DNA from 3 places in the Phyllobacterium sp. UNC302MFCol5.2 genome. Region 1 is predicted to be linked to each of the others. Evidence: riboswitches for the same ligand, from Rfam matches in the RefSeq annotation. Region 1 holds a riboswitch; each other region holds the start of a gene.

Region 1 (5,937 bases):
GATGGTAGTGGGCCATGTCGAATCCGGACGCTTCGAGCATATTGCGCACATCACGCATGAAGCTTTCCGGACCGCAGCAGAAAATGGTCCTGTCCTTGAAGTCCGGGGCGAGCAGCGGCAGCTTCGGCGTTTCGAGCCTGCCGCGTATGCCGGTCCAGACCTGCCCCATCTCGTGCTCCTTGATGAGGAAGGTCAATTTCAGGTTCGGCATGCAACTCGTCAGATATTCGAGTTCCTTGCGGAAAATGATATCGCTCGGACGCCGCGCGCAGGTAACGAAATTGATATCGCTCTGCGGCGCGCAATCATGCATCCAGCGCGTCATCGACATCATGGGCGTGATGCCTGAGCCGGCTGATATGAAAAGATACTTGCTGCCGGGATGCTTGCGCATCGAAAAGTCGCCGAGCGGGCCAAAGGCCTTGAGGCGCACGCCCGGCATGAGATGATCGAGCATCCAGCGCGTGCCGATGCTATCTTCCTGCGCCTTGACCGTCACGGCGACGGTGAAGGGTCGGGAGGGGCTCGATGACAATGTAAAGGTGCGCAAAACCGCTTCCGGTTGCACGGGCAGCTCGAAGGTCATGAACTGGCCAGGCTCATAACGAAACCAGTTATGATTATCCGAGCGGAAGGTGAAGGTCTTCACATTGGGCGCTTCCTCGACGACCGAAAGACATTCGAGATGCAGCCGGTCGTTCCACGGCTGCATCTGGTCGAGGTGCGGATAATTCTGGGAAACGCCAATGTTCATTCAAGCAACCCTGCTGAGTTTCGTATCGCCGGAAAGCCGCGCTTCCATGGCATTGCTATACCATTCCAGGAATTGAAGGACGCCGCCTTCATGCTCGACCGAATAGGGACCGGGTTCATAGGCCGGCGAGCGAATGCCGAACGCGTTTTCTTCGACGATGCGACGGTCCTGATCGTTGGTTTCCAGCCAGACATGCGTCAGCTCTTCGAGATTATAATCGACGCCCTCAACCGCATCCTTATGAACTAGCCACTTGGTCGTGACTTGCGTCTCGTTCGGACCGAGTGGCAAGACACGGAAAGAGATCGCATGGTCGCCAAGGATGTGATTCCAGGTCGTTGGATAATGGTAGAGGAGCAGTGAACCTATGCTCCTGGCGTTGACGTCGTCGCTGAGCTGACGGCCGACGGCGCGCTTGCCCGATAGAGTATAGCTCTCGGCATTGTTGATGAGCGGAACACGGGTCGCCCGATACTGCCCATCTTCAGCGATGCGGAATACGCTTGGCAAACCAGCCGCCTCGCACTTGTCCCAGTGCGATACCATTTCCGGATCTTCCTTCGAACCCTGAATTCCGGTGGCGCTCGGCGCTTCAGGGAAGGTCTTGCAAAGCTCAGGATGGTTGCCGGCGCAATGGTAGCACTCGCGGTTATTCTCCCAGACGAGCTTCCAGTTGCCTTTCTCGACGATCGAACTCTGGAAGGCGACCTTGGTTTCCGTCAGCCGGTGTGGCGCAAGGTACGGCTCGAGCAGGGTTCGTGTCGGGGTGAAATCGGGCGCGATCTGCGCCAGGCAGATGAAGATGTAGCCGCCGACGCTCTCGCAATGCACCGTTTTCAGACTGAACTGGCTCGCGTCGAAATCGTCACCCATCTGGCGGGCAAAAAGTAGACGTCCGTCGAGCTCATACGTCCACTGGTGATAGGGGCAGACGAGTTTTGCCGAGCTCCCCTTCTCACCCGCGCAGATGCGCGAACCGCGATGGCGGCAGGAATTGTGGAAGGCGCGAATCTGTCCCTGGCGGTCGCGAACGATGACGACGGGGTAGTCGCCGACCTGTACCGTGAAATAATTGCCGGGTTTGGCGACTTCGCAATCATGGCCGATGAACAGCCAGTCGCGATAATAAATCGTCTCCATGTCGAGACGGTAGTAGTCTGGGTCCGAGTAGAAAGCCTGTTCCAGTCCGTAGCCCGGTTTCCGGTTTCCGAGATTCCGGAGAAGTTCATTGCGAATGTCCATGTCGCGTCCTCGCCTTAAGCCTGCAAAGAACTGACTGGTGGTGACGGAGAAGAACGTCCGTGCAGCCAACGTTTGTCGGCCGCACAAAGCCATGCTCCTTGATCGCCCACCGCGATCAGTCGGTTTTCCCTCAAGGCTGGTTTCCGGGCTCTGGAGTTGCCTTTTCAGACTTCACGGCGCCTTCCCGGGGTGCACTCCCAGTGGCTGTTTTGCCGCGTTTTACTCCACTACCGTTGCGGGGGCAGCGCCGGGTTTTAACCGGCTTCCCAATTCTCCGCCTTCCCTAGAAAGCGGCACCTCAAGTGATTACGATAAAAGCATCGGGCTTTGGAAAAGGATAGGTGCGGAAACGACATCCCATTTACGAACGGCGACACGCGGCATTGCGGTCAAATGGTGCGCCGCACCCTTGACCCCGGGCGCTGTCGATTTGTGGCACTGACGCTGATCATACCATTGGGCGATGCAGATATTGCCTGATCGATTCCGGCTTCATCTCTATCGAGAATCCCGGCATCGAAGGGGGCATATAGGCGGCATTGCGAATATCGCAGGGATCGACGAAATGCTCGTGCAGATGATCGACATATTCGATCACCCGCCCCTCCTTGGTGCCCGACACCGCGATGTAGTCGATCATCGACAAATGCTGCACATATTCGCAGAGGCCAACCCCACCCGCATGCGGCCAGACCGGCAGATTGTATTTCGCCGCGATCAGCAGCACCGCCAGCACCTCGTTGAGCCCGCCCATGCGGCAGGAATCGATCTGGACCACATCGATCGCACCTTCAGCGATGAACTGCTTGAACATGATCCGGTTCTGGCACATCTCGCCGGTCGCCACCTTGACCGGCTTGATCGCCTCGCGAATCTTGCGATGCCCGGCGACATCATCCGGGCTCGTCGGTTCCTCGATGAAGAACGGCTTGACGAAGGCAAGCTTCTTCACCCAGTCGATGGCCTCGTTGACCTCCCAGACCTGGTTGGCATCGATCATCAGGATACGGTCTGGCCCGATCACCTCGCGGGCGATCGTCAGCCGGCGGATGTCATCCTCGAGATCGCGCCCGACCTTCATCTTGACGTGGTTGAAGCCGGCATCGACGGCCTCCTGGCAAAGCCGGCGCAGCTTTTCGTCGGAATAGCCTAGCCAACCGGCGGAGGTCGTATAGCAAGGATAGCCTTCGGCCTTGAGGGCAGCGATGCGTTCCGCCTTACCGGCATCGGCTTTCCGCAGAATGTCGAGTGCCTCGTCGCGAGTCAGAACATCGGTCAGGTAGCGGAAATCGACAATGTTGACGATTTCCTCCGGCGTCATCTCGCCGACCAGCTGCCAGACTGGTTTGCCGGCTTCCTTGGCCAGCAAGTCCCAGACGGCGTTGACGACGGCGCCGGTGGCAAGATGCATGGCGCCCTTGTCCGGCCCGATCCAGCGCAATTGGCTGTCGCCAGTGATGAAATGCCAAAAGCGTCCCGGATTTTCCTTCACCCAGTCGAGTTCAAGTCCGATGACCAGATGCTTCATCGCTTCGATGGCGAGGCAGCAAATCTCGTTGCCACGCCCGATGGTGAATGTGAGGCCGTGCCCGGCAAGACCACCCTTATCCGTATCAAGAACGACATAGGCCGCCGAATAATCCGGATCCGGGTTCATCGCGTCGGAACCGTCAAGCCCCTGCGACGTAGGGAAACGGATGTCGAAAACCCGAAGATCGGTGATGCGGGTCATGTCTTGCTCCTGAAATTGCCCAGTAATCTCGTTTTCAATTTTAGTTTGTCGCAAATGATCAGGTGTCGGCGCGCGCCACCTGCTTCTGGTTGCCAAGGCCTTCAATTCCAAGCTCGATGACATCGCTCGCCTTCAGATAGCGCGGCGGCTTCATGCCCATCCCGACGCCGGGCGGCGTGCCGGTTGAAATGATGTCGCCGGGCTGCAGGCTCATGAACTGGCTGAGATAGGAGACGAGGAAGGCAACGCCGTAAACCATGGTCTTTGTCGAGCCGTTCTGCATCGTCTCGCCATTGACGGTGAGCCACATTTTGAGGTTTTGCGGGTCGGCGATCTCTTCCTTCGTTACCAGCCACGGACCGGTCGGCCCGAACGTGTCGCAGCTCTTGCCCTTGGTCCATTGCCCGGCACGCTCGATCTGGAACGCGCGCTCGCTGACGTCATGGACGGTGCAGTAGCCGGCGACGTAGTCGAGCGCGTCGGCTTCGCTGACATATTTTGCGGTACGGCCGATGACGACGCCGAGTTCCACTTCCCAGTCGGTCTTTTCCGAACCGCGCGGTATGAGCAGGTCGTCATTCGGCCCGACAATGGCGGAGGTCGCCTTCATGAAGATCACGGGTTCCGGTGGCACGGCCATCCCGGATTCTGCTGCATGGTCGGCATAGTTGAGGCCGATGCAGATGAACTTTCCGGTGCCGGCAATGCAGGGACCAAGGCGCGGGGCGCCCTCGACGAGCGGAAGGCCATCCATATCGAGATCGGCCAGCTTTGCCAGCGCTGCTGGATCGAGTACGGCGCCCGAAAGGTCGCTGACTTTCCCCGAGAGATCGCGAATCTGGCCCTTAGTGTCGAGTATGCCGGGCTTTTCCTGCCCGGGGGCGCCATAGCGTAGAAATTTCATCGTTTATTCCTTTGGTTAGACGGTCCAGCCGCCATCGATATTGTAGGCTTGGCCGGTCGTGTAGGTCGCGCCGGCAAGATAGACGGCAAGATCGGCAATCTCTTCCGGCAAGCCGAGGCGTCCCATGGGCTGGCGGGCGATGAATGCCGCACGCGTCGTCTCATAGTCGCCCCCGGCGCGCATGCGCTGCTCCAGCGACGGGCTTTCGACCGTGCCCGGGCAAATCGCGTTGCAGCGAATACCTTGCGTGATGTAGTCGGCGGCCACCGCCTTGGTCAGACCGAGCACCGCGGCCTTGGTCACGCCGTAGGCGAAGCGGTTCGGCACGCCTTTCACGCTGCTTGCAACGGAAGACATGTTGACGATCGCGCCATCCTTTCGCTCGATCATTCCGGGCAGCACCGCCCTGATCGTACGGATCATCGCGCGAACGTTGAGGTCGAGGGCAAAGTCGAGATCGGCATCCGGCATTTCGAGGATCGAGCCGCCGTGCACGAAACCGGCGCAATTGAACAAGATGTCGATCGCCCCGATCTCGCCGATCACCCTGTTGACCTCGTCGGTTTTCAGCACATCGAGCTCGCGCGGATGGATACTGTCTTCCTTGGGCAAGGCATCGAGAAGTTGCTCGTTGATATCCGTCGCATGGACGATTGCGCCTTCGCGGGCGAATGCGAGCACGGATGCCCGCCCGATGCCCTGCCCTGCCGCCGTGATGAGAACGCGCTTGCCCGCAAGCTTGCCTGTCATTTCAAACCTCCATTTCGACACGTATCGTGCCTGTCATGCACCCGATGCCCTGCGCTCGGCAATCAGGATGTGATCTGCGGCGAGAACCACCTCGTCGCGCTGGTTCAGAACTTCGCAGCGCTCGACCACGCGACCGCTGCCGGTGCGCTTCGGATCATCTTCCTTGACGCTGATGGTCACGCGGGTCCGGATCGTATCGCCGATGAACACCGGGCGCACAAAGCGCAGCCGGTCGTAGCCATAGGAAAAAGCCACGGGATTGATCAGGCTCGCCGTGAGCCCGACGCCGATCGAAAAGATCATCGTGCCGTGCGCCACGCGCTGGCCGAACGGCGTCGTCTTGGCAAATTCCGCGTCCATGTGGTGCGGGAAGAAATCGCCGGTATGGCCCGCATGCACCACGAAATCGGTCTCGGTGATCGTCCTCCCGGAGGTGACGCGTACATGGCCAAGTTCATAGTCCTCGAAATAGATTGCCTGTTCGGCCATTCACGCCTCCGCCAGTTTCGCCAGCGGCGTTGCCGGCATTGCGCTCGATTCATAAGCCGCCTCGAC
Region 2 (5,937 bases), on a different contig from region 1:
TTCGTGGTCGCAAGAACCCCGCCCCGGACCTTCGGTCCGACCCCTCCCCACAAGGGAGAGGGAAAGGCGCCAACCCGCAAAGGCCAACGCTTCGTTCGCGTAGCGAATGTGCGAAATCGCCAATCGGTCTCCCCCCTTGTGGGGGAGATGCCCGGCAGGGCAGAGGGGGGTGAGTGGATCATTTCGTCAATACTTTCAAATGCATTGCCGCCTTTCCCTCCCCCTTGTGGGAGGGTGGCTGCGCAGCAGCCGGGAGGGGCGTTGCTGGTCACCCCTCAAAACGCTTCCGGGTGCATCGCACGAGCGATCTTGCCGATGGCTTCGATATTGGCAGGGCCGGGCGTGATCTCGGCGTAGCGCAGGGCGACGAAGCGTTCGTTCTTCACCGCATCCGTCTCCTTCATCGCCGGGTGTGATTTGAGGAAGTTCAAAAGCTTCTGATAGCCGGCATCATCCTGATAATCGAGAAGGACGAGGAATTGCGGGTTGCGCGCGGCGACCGTTTCCCATGACGTCGTGCCCCAGCTCGTCTCCATGTCGTCCATGATGTTGACGCCGCCGGATTCGCGGATCAATGCCGACGGCATGGCGAACTTGCCGGCCGTGAACGGCTTGTCCTCACCGGAGTCATAGAGGAAGACGCGCGTATCGCCGTTGCCGCCGATCTTGCCCTTGATCGCGGCAAGCTCCGCCTTCCAGCCAGACACCAGCTTGTCGGCCTCGGCGTCCCTGCCGAAAATCTTGCCGAGCTTTTCAATGTCGCCATAGAGCAAATCCATCGAGGCTGCGGGACGGTTCTTGTCGAGATGAACGCAGCTCTCCGTCAGGACAAGCGTCTTGATGCCGTAGGGGGCGAGCGTGTCCGGCGTAACGTCGCCGCCCGGCTTCATGCCGTAGTACCAGCCGGCAAAGAAGAAATCGGGATTGGCGGCGACGAGGTTCTCGATGGTCGGATATTTAGGTGCAAGCTCGGGGATCGATCCTTGCTGGTTCTTGAACGCCTCATCGAGCTTGTACCAGCCGGAGATGCCGGTCACGCCGACAATCGAGGGCTGGAGGCCGAGCGCAAAAGCCATCTCGCTCATGTTGATATCCTGGATGACGGCGCGATTCGGCGCTGCGTCGAAGGTCAGCGGCGTGCCGCAATTGTCGACAGTGACCGGAAAGGCATATGCCGGCGCCGATAGCAGCGTGAGCGCGAGTGCGATGAGGGCTTTTTTCATGGGAGTCTCCGTGACTGATCAGATGGAACCGGGCGGGGAACGTCGAACACCATGAGCTCGCGGTCCTGATGCGGGTGGCGCAGGCGCAGGACGTCGAGGTCGAACACGTCGCTGACGATGCGCGGGGTCAATGTCTCGTTGGGTGTGCCGGCGGCGACGATCTTGCCAGCGTGCATGACGGCGACATGGCTGGCGAACGGCGCGACGAGCGGCAGGTCGTGCAGGACGGCGACGGTGGTGATGCCTAGCCCGGAAACGAGCGAAAGCAGGGCGCTGCGTGCCTTCGGATCGAGGTGATTGGTCGGCTCGTCGAGAAACAGGATCGCCGGTTGCTGGGCGAGAGCGCGCGCCAGCTGCAGCCTCTGCCGCTCGCCGCCGGACAGCGAACCAACCGTCCGCGCCGCAAACGACGCGACGCCGGCACGGTCCATGGCTTCCCCAACAATCTCGCGGTCCGTCGCGGCGCTGTAGAGTCCGCCATGTGGGATACGGCCAAGCGCCACGTAGTCGATGGCGCGCAACTGGCGGTCCGGCGTATCCGCCTGGCCGACGAAGGCAAAACGGCGCGCTCGATCCAGCGGGGTCAAGCGGCTAATATTCTCGCCTTCAATATGAATTGCTCCGCTTGTTGGCGCCGCAAGCCCTGCCAGCATCCGCAGCAGCGTCGACTTGCCGGCGCCGTTCGGACCGATGATGGCGAGCCGCGATCCGCGCGCAATTTGCAGCGATGCAGCCTCGACCAGGCACTTGCCGCCGATTCGATAGCTGACCATGTCGGCGCTGAGAAGGATGGAACTCATGGCTGGCGTTTTCCGGCAATCGAAGATCCTCGCACGTTGGAAACTTCGATCAACTGATGTAATGTTATATCGTATGATAGCAATCGCGGAGCAATGTCAACCGGCAGGATCCAGCCAGGGTGCGGGCACAGGCGATGATTATGATTAGGGTCGATGTGCATACCTGTCCTTCATGAGGACAGGAACAGGGAACGTGGATATTCCAATCACGGGACGCCTCAGCAGTTGCTCAAGGTCATCCGTAAACGGCAACATCGCATCGCTCCCGGTACACCCCGTCCGGTTCGAATCATTTGCTTGATGGCAGGTCTCCTGGCTCGCGGGTCTCAGCTTTGCCCGGCCTTCCCGATCGTTCGATCAGTGGCATCGTCAGGCAACGCTCGCCGCTTACAGTTGCGGGGGCAGCCACGGTCTCGATCCCTATTGGGTACGCCTCACCGTGTTCCCTTTTCATCTCCGGTGTTGTCATCCCGGAGAAACCATCGGCGCGGATGCTATGCGGGGATTTCTCCGCTGGCAAGCACGTTTATACGGCAAAATTCTCAAGTGCTAAAATAATTGGCAACGGCACATTTTAGGACGTGCCCTATGAAAGAGAGTAGTTTAGGTTTCAGTTTGTTTCGCGCGATGCGCGGCTAGTTATTTGAGGCGATATGGCAATTCACGCTGCGGTCTACCATCTGACGCACTATAAATATGACCGTCCGATCATGCTCGGACCTCAGGTCATTCGCCTGCAGCCTGCGCCGCATTCGCGTACGAAGGTTCTCAGCCACTCCCTGAAAGTCAGCCCTTCCAATCACTTCGTCAACCTGCAGCAGGATCCCTACGGGAATTTTCTCGCCCGCTTTGTGTTTCCCGAGCCTGTGACCGAACTGAAGATCGAGGTCGACCTCGTTGCGGACATGACGGTCTACAATCCCTTCGATTTCTTCGTCGAGCCGATCGCAGAGACGTGGCCCTTCGCCTATCCTGAGGATATCCGGGACGACCTCTCGATCTATCTGAAGCCGGAGCCAACGGGTCCGCTGCTGAGCGCGTTTCTTGCAACGATCGACCGCAACCCGACCAATACGGTGAATTTCGTCGTCGACCTCAATGCACGTATCCAGCGCGAGGTTGGCTATGTCATCCGCATGGAAACCGGCGTTCAGGAGCCCGATACGACGCTCGGCGTCGCGACCGGTTCCTGCCGCGATTCGAGCTGGCTGCTCGTACAGGTCCTGCGCCATCTCGGCATCGCGGCCCGGTTCGTCTCCGGCTATCTGATCCAGTTGAAACCCGATCTCGTCGCCCTCGATGGCCCGGCGGGGACGAACAAGGATTTCACCGACCTTCACGCGTGGTGCGAGGTTTATCTGCCGGGCGCGGGCTGGATCGGACTTGATCCGACCTCGGGTCTTCTGACCGGCGAAAGCCATGTTCCGCTCGCCGCAACGCCGCACTACAGGAATGCCGCCCCGATTTCCGGCATGGCCGAACCCGCCAATGTCGAGTTCAATTTCGACATGCATGTGACACGGGTCTCCGAACATCCGCGCATAACCAAACCGTTCTCGGACGAATCCTGGGCAGCGCTTGATGCTTTGGGCGACAAGGTCGATGCGATGCTGCAGCAGCGCGACGTGCGGCTGACCATGGGCGGTGAGCCCACCTTCGTGTCGATCGACGATTTCGAATCCGGCGAGTGGAACACCGATGCGGTCGGCCCGACCAAGCGCGAAAAGGCCGACATGCTGATCCGCCGACTGCGCGATCGCTTTGCGCCCGGCGGCTTCCTGCATTATGGGCAGGGCAAATGGTATCCGGGCGAAAGCCTGCCGCGCTGGACGTTCTCGCTCTACTGGCGCAAGGACGGCAAGCCGATCTGGGTCGATCCGAACCTCATCGCTGCCGAAAACAGCAAGGGCGAGATCAAGCCGGCGGACGCCGAAAAGCTCTTGACCGGCATGGCGAATGTTCTCGGCGTCGAAACGGAGATGGTCGCGCCGGCCTATGAGGATCCGGCCGAGTGGCTGGTCAAGGAAGGCAACCTGCCGGCCAATGTCGATCCCTCCAATTCGAAACTCAAAGACCCGGAAGAGCGCAGCCGCATGTCCCGCGTCTTCGAACGTGGCCTGACTGAACCGACGGGTTATGTGCTTCCGGTACAGCGCTGGAACAGCCAGGCTGTTGCCGGCCCGCGCTGGCGCAGCGAAAAGTGGACGACACGCCGTGGCAGGCTCTTTCTGGTGCCAGGGGATTCGCCAGTCGGATACCGCCTGCCGCTCGGAGCGCTGCCGCATGTCCCGCCTTCGGAATATCCCTATATCGTGCCCGTGGACCCCTCCGTGGAACGCGGACCGCTTGCCGACTCGATTGCTCAGGCAGATCCGGCGGCCCGGGACACGCCGCAGGCTGTTGCCTCCTTTACAGCCGCCGAAGGCGGGCAGCAGGAGCGAGTGGAACAGGAACTCGGCGATATTGGGGGTGCGGTGCGCACCGCGATCTCGGTTGAGCCGCGCGAGGGCCGCCTCAGCGTATTCATGCCGCCGGTTGAAGCGCTGGAGGACTATCTCGAACTTGTCGGCGCCGCCGAGGCTGCCGCGGCGAAGCTCGGACTGCCGGTTCATATCGAGGGCTACAGTCCGCCGCAGGACCCGCGCATCAACGTCATTCGCGTAGCGCCGGACCCGGGTGTCATCGAGGTCAACGTCCATCCTGCCGCCAACTGGCGTGAGTGCGTCGAAACGACAACGGCGATCTATGAGGAAGCGCGCCAGTCGCGCCTCGGCGCCGACAAATTCATGGTCGACGGCAGGCACACCGGCACGGGCGGCGGCAATCATGTCGTTGTCGGCGGCGAAACGCCAAATGACAGCCCGTTCCTGCGGCGGCCGGATCTCTTGAAGAGCCTTGTTCTTCACTGGCAGCGGCATCCATCCTTGTCCTACCTGTTTTCCGGCCTCTTTATCGGCCCGACAAGCCAGGCCCCGCGCATCGACGAGGCGCGCCATGACAGTCTCTATGAGCTCGAAATCGCCATGGCGCAGGTGCCGATGCCGGGTCGCGGCGCACCGCCTCTGCCCTGGCTGGTCGACCGGCTTTTCCGCAACCTTTTGATCGACGTCACTGGAAACACCCACCGGGCGGAAATCTGCATAGACAAGCTGTTCTCGCCCGACGGACCAACGGGACGGCTTGGCCTCGTCGAGTTCCGCGGCTTTGAAATGCCGCCCAATGCCCGCATGAGCCTCGCGCAGCAATTGCTGGTTCGGGCGCTGGTCGCACGCTTCTGGAACAAGCCCATCGAGGGCGGGTTCGTGCGCTGGGGCACGTCGCTCCACGATCGCTTCATGCTGCCTGCCTTTGTCTGGGCGGATTTTCTAGATGTTCTCGCCGATCTGCGCGAAAACGGCTTCGAGTTCCGGCCGGAATGGTTCGAGGCACAGCTCGAATTCCGCTTTCCGTTCTGCGGCGAGATCGAACGCGAGGGCGTCAAGCTGGAACTGCGCCAGGCGCTGGAACCGTGGCATGTCATGGGCGAGCAGGGCGCCATCGGCGGGACGGTGCGCTTCGTCGACAGTTCGGTCGAGCGCCTGCAAGTGAAGATGGAGAACTTCAATCCTGCGCGCCACAGCGTTGCCTGCAACGGGCGCGAAGTCCCGCTGCGGATGACCGAAACGCAGGGTACAGCCGTCGCAGGCGTGCGCTACAAGGCGTGGCAGCCGCGCAGCGGGCTGCATCCGATGATCCCGGTCAATACGCCGCTTGTCTTCGATATTTACGATCAATGGTCGGGCAGGGCGATCGGCGGCTGCGTCTATCATGTCGCACATCCGGGTGGGCGCAGCTATGATACGTTTCCAGTCAATTCGAACGAAGCGGAGGCGCGCCGCCTTGCGAGGTTCGAAGCGCGGGGACACACGGCGGGG
Region 3 (5,937 bases), on a different contig from region 1:
CGCCTCGACCGGTTGGGTCTGTCCGCTCTGCACCAGCGCGCGGTAAAAGCAGATGGCAACGATCGATGCGTCCGCCTGCCAATGCGACCGCAACAGGTCGAGCGATGGCGCCGGCTCGCCGGGCCACCACACGCCCGCCTTCAGCAGTGGCGCCGCCTCCTGCGGTTTCTCGGCTCCATCGACAATCGCGCCGCAATAGTCGAGAAAACGGCTCGCGTTTTGCGCGCCGCCCTCAAGCAGATAGTGCCAGAGCGCGTCTCGATCTTGCCGCAGCACCGTCGAAAAGCGATCAAGGCCGGGATCGGGTTTGTCGTCGCCCGGAAGAACCGCCAGCTGCACCTTGTGATTGATCGCGCAGGCGTGGAGCGCTTCGAGACCATAAGGCCAGTAGCTCTCGCCGCCGATGATGCGCACGACAATCAGTTTGGCGTGACGCGCGGTGCGTTCGACATAAGCATCGACCGACATCGGATGCGCCAGCGCCATCATGTTGGCGAGGCGCAAGGAGAGCCCTTCGCCATTGTGGCGATGGGCCGAGGCAAGGCTGGCCAGCTCCGTGTCGGCCGCCGAAAGAAAAAGCACATCTCCCGGCGTCTGGCCGAGATCGATTGCCTCGGTGCCTTCGGCTATCGTGCCTTTCTGGGCAAGCAGGAGATGCATCAGTCTTCCTTATCAGGCAGCCGCCGCGTTCATCGCCGATTCGATGGCTACCGCGTCGATATCGTGAAGGCCGATGACGACGAGCCGTGTCTGCCGCTCCTCGCCCGGATGCCAGCTGCGATCGAAATAATGCTCGATGCGCGAGCCTACCGCCTGGACAACGAGGCGCATCGGCTTGCCCGGAACATCGACGAAGCCCTTGAGGCGCAGAACGTCATGATCGGCGATCACGCCTTTCAGCTTCTCGACAAAAGACTTCGGCTCGGAAACCGGCCCGAGGCCAACGACGAAGCTCTCAAATTCGTCATGGCTGTGTTCCTCGCGGGCTTCATGCTCCATCTCATGATGCGACTTGCGGTTGGCAATATCCTGCTCGGTACCGACGCCAAGGCCAAGCAGCAGTTGGTTGCTGATCCTGCCGAAGCTTGCGGGGATCATGTTGAGGGCACGCACCGAACGGCTTTGTACGTCGCCCTTCACCCCGTCGAGTTCATCGCCGCTGATGAGATCGGTCTTGTTGAGAATGATGAGGTCCGCTGCACGGATCTGGTCCTCGAAGAGTTCTTCGAGCGGGCTCTCATGGTCGAGCGATTCGTCCTGCGACCGCTGCGCGTCGACCTTGTCGTGATCGTCGGCAAAGCGACCTTCCGAAACTGCGGCGGCATCGATCACGGTCACGACGCCGTCGACAGTCACCTGCGTCTTGATTTCCGGCCAGTTGAATGCCGCCACCAGCGGTTGCGGGAGCGCAAGGCCCGAAGTTTCGATGACGATATGATCAGGACGATCGGGACGATCGAGCAGTTTCGTCATGGTCGGGATGAAATCATCAGCCACGGTGCAGCAGATGCAGCCATTGTTGAGTTCGATCACATCCTCGTCGCGACAAGCCTCGATACCGCAGCCCTTGAGCAACCCGCCATCGACACCGAGATCGCCGAATTCATTGATGATCAGCGCAATGCGCTTGCCATCGGCATTCTCGAGCAGATTGCGGATCATCGTCGTCTTGCCCGAACCAAGGAAGCCGGTGATGACCGTTGCCGGAATCTTCTGACCCTGCATGTTGTTATCCCTTCATTTTGAGCGGCAGACCTGCTGCCACGAAATAGACTGTTGCCGCGGCGCCAGCCACAGCTTGATGGAGACGACCGGCATGATCGCGAAAGTCGCGTGCCATGCGGTTCTCCGGAACGATGCCGAGGCCAACCTCGTTGGAGACGCAAACGACCGCACCTTTGAGATGCGGCAGAGCTGCGGCAAACCTTGCCGTTTCCGCCATGACATCACGCTCGGCCATCATGAGGTTGGTGACCCAAAGTGTCAGGCAGTCGACAAGAACCGCTGTGCCCTCGGCCGCATGCACTTCCAGCGCGGAAACCAGATCGAGCGGTTCTTCGACCGTCGTCCACAATACGCCGCGCCGCGCCTTGTGGTGGTCGATGCGAGCGGACATCTCATCGTCCCACGCCCTGCCCGTCGCAAGATAGATCGCCTCCTTGCCGGATGACTCGATCAGTCCTTCGGCAAAGGAGGATTTGCCGGAGCGCGCGCCGCCGAGCACAAAGGTGACCCCGCGCTCCAGCACGGCCATCAGGCCTCAAGCTCCGAGGCCGCGTAGCTCTGGATGGCAAAGCCGAGCGCAGTGCCGAGCACCACCCAGAAGAAGAGGTTGGTCGCGAGCGTCGATACCGCGAACTCGGATGCCAGTGTCGGCGGCACGGCGGAAGTAAGATCGTCCGCTTCCGGAGCGCCATAGATATGCGGCGCAACAATGAGCACGAGGCCGAGTACCCTCGCCCAGATTTCCTCACGCAGAACGATGAAGTAGACGCCGCCCGCAGTCAGCAGCACCGTGATGAGCCACCAGGCTTGCCGTGTCGCGAGATCGGCGGCGGGCATGGCCGGCAGTTCCGGGGCAAGACTGAACGATGGCGCGAGGTTGAAGATGAAGAACCCGGCCAAGCCCCAATAAATGCCGTTCTGCACGGTGATCTTGCGTCCAAGAAACAAGGCGGCCGCGCCAGTGATCAGGGCGAAACCCGCTCCGGCGACAAGATTGATCAGCAACGTATTACCCAAGCGGCCGAATGGCAGCGCCGGGCTCGCCTCTTCCTCTTCGTGAGTGTGCGGCGCCACGGCAGGTGCGGTCTCGCCGGCGGCGGCAGGCGCTGCGGCATGCTCGTGCTCGTGGCCGCCTGCGGCGTTCTCATATTCTTCCGCGTGCAGGATAAGTGGCACGCTGCGCACGTACATGGCTGGCGTCAATAGAATACCAGCAAACAGACCGGCCACGATCGTAGCCAGAAGATATTTAACCAACATCGATATCTCTCCGAATTCCCATATCAAGACACCGGGCTGTCGAAACGACACCCGGACCAGATAAACCCTCAGTTTTCAATGCTTAAGCGGTGGCGGCCGAATCATTACATCCAGCCGGGCTCCAACCTCAGTGGCAGGGGAATCCGTAGGAATGGCGGGTGTCGTGCGCCGTATCGTGCAGCGTTTCGGAATGGGAAAGACCCACGCCATAAACGATGAACACGCCGAGCAGCATTGAAACCACCGCCGTCGTCAGACGCGATGCGAGCGGGAGAGATATCGTAGTCGAAGTACGTGCAGCCATAACAACCTCCGTGCAGGGCCAGAAGGGACATTCCCCTTCGGTCTTGGGCACCATTGCCCTATGACTGGCAGGTCTCCTGGCTCGCGGGTCGCAGGATCAATGCCGCCTTCCCGGTTTCCCAGTGGCTGCCCTCGGCTTGCGCCTTAGGCCTTGGCATGAATCCTCGCCGCTCTACAGTCGCGGGGTCGGCTGCGGTAGGGCCGCCCTGATGGGTACGGCCGTCGCATTCCCTTTTGATCCCATGGCCTTTGGCCGAACGGGAACCAATCATGGGTTGAACGTTATTCACCAAGCACCGAGAATGTCAAACGAAACCGCGCGACGTTTTTCGCTTTAGTACGGTCAAGGGAAAACTTCGAGATCGGTGTTCCTGTATTCGTCATCCGTCGCCAGGATTGGCACCCAATAATGTTTCGCACAGGTCTACATACTCAACGTGCGATCAACGCATGGACATCGAGGACTTCAGCCAGTTGGTCGGCTATCGAATCGAGCGCGGCATCGACGCCCGCCCTGTAGTCGAAGGCATTGGCGTTGATTCCCAGCGAACGCAGCAATGCGGAGCGATAGGCATCGGTGCCGAACAGGCCGTGCATATAGGTCCCGAAGACCTTACCGTCGGCTGAAATCGCGCCATCCTCGACGCCGTTGATCATCGCCGTCGGGCGGCTGCAATCCAGGCCGGTCGTCTTGCCAAGGTGGATTTCATAGCCGCTCAGCGGCACGTCGTATTGCAGCGAATGAGCCGCAACATTGCGAACGGTCTTCTCCGGCTCCATCACCGTTTCGATATCGAGATGGCCAAGGCCCTCGATTTGCGTCACTGCACCTTCGATGCCCTCAGGGTCGCGCACCGTGCGCCCGAGCATCTGATATCCACCGCATATGCCCATGATCGAGCCGCCGCGACGCCGGTGAAGGTTGAGGTCCTTGTCCCAGCCGTTTTCCCGGAAGCGTATAAGATCACCGATCGTCGATTTCGACCCGGGGATGATGACGAGACCGGCATCGACGGGCAGTTGCTCCCCGCTTCGGACAAACACGACATCGACATCAGCCTCGGCCATCAGCGGATCGAGGTCGTCGAAATTGGCAATGCGGTCAAGCACTGGCACCGCGACTTTCAGCGCGCGGCCGTTCCCCTTTACCAATCGCTCCAGCACGACGGAATCTTCTGCGGGAAGCCGGGAAGCATCCTTCAGCCATGGCACGACGCCAAATGAAGGCCAGCCGGTGAACCGGGTGATTGCCTTCAAGCCTTCGTCGAAGAGCGAGACGTCGCCCCGAAACTTGTTGATGATATATCCGATGATCGCGGCGCGATCCTCCGGCGGCAGGATCGCGTGGGTGCCGACAATCGATGCGATGACGCCGCCGCGGTCGATATCGCCGACGAGAACGACCGGCACATTGGCGCGGGTTGCAAAGCCCATATTGGCGATATCGCCAGCCCGCAGATTGATTTCGGCAGGCGAGCCCGCGCCCTCGACGATGACGAGATCGGCACCATCGCAAACGATGTCAAAGGACTGCATCACGGCATCGAGCAGTTGCCCCTTGAGCTTCTGGTAGTTCCGGCCCTTCGCCTGGCCCCAGACCTTGCCTTGCACGATGATCTGGCTGCCGGTTTCCGACTGCGGCTTCAGGAGCACGGGATTCATGTGGATGGAGGACGGCACACCGCAGGCCAGCGCCTGCAGCCATTGCGCGCGACCTATCTCGCCGCCGTCATCGCTGACCGCCGCATTGTTCGACATGTTCTGCGGTTTGAACGGCCGGACAACCAGCCCGCGCTTGTGCGCAAGCCGGCACAGACCCGCCACCAGGACGGATTTCCCAACATCTGAACCGGTTCCCTGCAACATGATTGCGCGTGTCATGGGCTTTGAGTAGCGGATATGTCTTTCTCTTCCTAGTCCTGCCTTGGACGTTGCGCCCCGGGAAGCTTGGGATAGAGTGGCAAGCAATAAGAAATGCAGGGAGGGTGCCATGGACAGTAGCGTTGATTCGACCGCTGGCCAGTTCGAACTCAATGAGGATCAACTGGCGATCCAGGACATGGCGCGCGCCTTCGCCGCCGACCGCGTCGCGCCGAACGCGCTGGCGTGGGATCGCGACAAGCATTTCCCCGCCGATGTCATCCGCGAGACCGGACCGCTCGGCATGGGCGGCATCTACGTGCGCGAGGATGTCGGTGGTTCAGGCCTGAAACGGCTCGATGCCGTGCTGATCTTCGAGGCGCTCGCCGCCGCCTGTCCGGCGTTCTCGGCATTCATCTCCATCCACAACATGGGCGCGTGGATGATCGACACGTTCGGCAGCGAGGAGCAACGTCAACGCTTCGTGCCGCGCCTGACATCGATGGAGTGGCTTGCAAGCTATTGCTTGACCGAGCCGAACTCCGGTTCCGATGCCGCCGCCCTGAAGACCCGCGCGGTGCGTGAGGGCGATCACTACATCCTCAACGGCGCCAAGCAGTTCATCTCGGGCGCCGGCGATTCCGACCTTTACGTGACGATGGTGCGCACCGGCGAGGATGGACCGAAGGGCATCTCTGCGCTGGTCGTGCCTAAAGATGCGCCCGGCCTTTCATTTGGCGCCAATGAATACAAGATGGGCTGGAACGCCCAATCCACCCGCCAGGTCAT

The links. Region 1 has a riboswitch for cobalamin ahead of BR48_RS0100600 (aromatic ring-hydroxylating dioxygenase subunit alpha). Riboswitches for the same ligand answer to the same signal wherever they lie in the genome.
Region 2: linked by a shared signal. The riboswitch ahead of BR48_RS23680 (ABC transporter ATP-binding protein) and the one ahead of BR48_RS0100600 (aromatic ring-hydroxylating dioxygenase subunit alpha) in region 1 are both predicted to bind cobalamin.
Region 3: linked by a shared signal. The riboswitch ahead of BR48_RS0113475 (CbtB domain-containing protein) and the one ahead of BR48_RS0100600 (aromatic ring-hydroxylating dioxygenase subunit alpha) in region 1 are both predicted to bind cobalamin.

What each region holds. Positions count from the first base shown of each region.
Region 1 covers NZ_JMLL01000001.1:124,983-130,919, reverse strand. Annotated here, with positions in the region: gene BR48_RS0100605 (hybrid-cluster NAD(P)-dependent oxidoreductase) at 1-754, opposite strand, end outside; gene BR48_RS0100600 (aromatic ring-hydroxylating dioxygenase subunit alpha) at 755-1,996, opposite strand; cobalamin riboswitch at 2,113-2,312, opposite strand; gene BR48_RS0100595 (L-fuconate dehydratase) at 2,445-3,728, opposite strand; gene BR48_RS0100590 (fumarylacetoacetate hydrolase family protein) at 3,787-4,632, opposite strand; gene BR48_RS0100585 (SDR family oxidoreductase) at 4,648-5,382, opposite strand; gene BR48_RS0100580 (MaoC/PaaZ C-terminal domain-containing protein) at 5,416-5,871, opposite strand; gene BR48_RS0100575 (Gfo/Idh/MocA family oxidoreductase) at 5,872-5,937, opposite strand, start outside.
Region 2 covers NZ_JMLL01000010.1:301,910-307,846, reverse strand. Annotated here, with positions in the region: gene BR48_RS0103425 (ABC transporter substrate-binding protein) at 276-1,223, opposite strand; gene BR48_RS23680 (ABC transporter ATP-binding protein) at 1,220-2,023, opposite strand; cobalamin riboswitch at 2,308-2,522, opposite strand; gene BR48_RS0103415 (transglutaminase family protein) at 2,677-5,937, shown strand, end outside.
Region 3 covers NZ_JMLL01000011.1:441,301-447,237, forward strand. Annotated here, with positions in the region: gene cobN (cobaltochelatase subunit CobN) at 1-660, opposite strand, end outside; gene cobW (cobalamin biosynthesis protein CobW) at 673-1,725, opposite strand; gene cobU (bifunctional adenosylcobinamide kinase/adenosylcobinamide-phosphate guanylyltransferase) at 1,730-2,254, opposite strand; gene BR48_RS0113470 (CbtA family protein) at 2,254-2,985, opposite strand; gene BR48_RS0113475 (CbtB domain-containing protein) at 3,113-3,289, opposite strand; cobalamin riboswitch at 3,338-3,572, opposite strand; gene BR48_RS0113480 (cobyric acid synthase) at 3,721-5,169, opposite strand; gene BR48_RS0113485 (isobutyryl-CoA dehydrogenase) at 5,279-5,937, shown strand, end outside.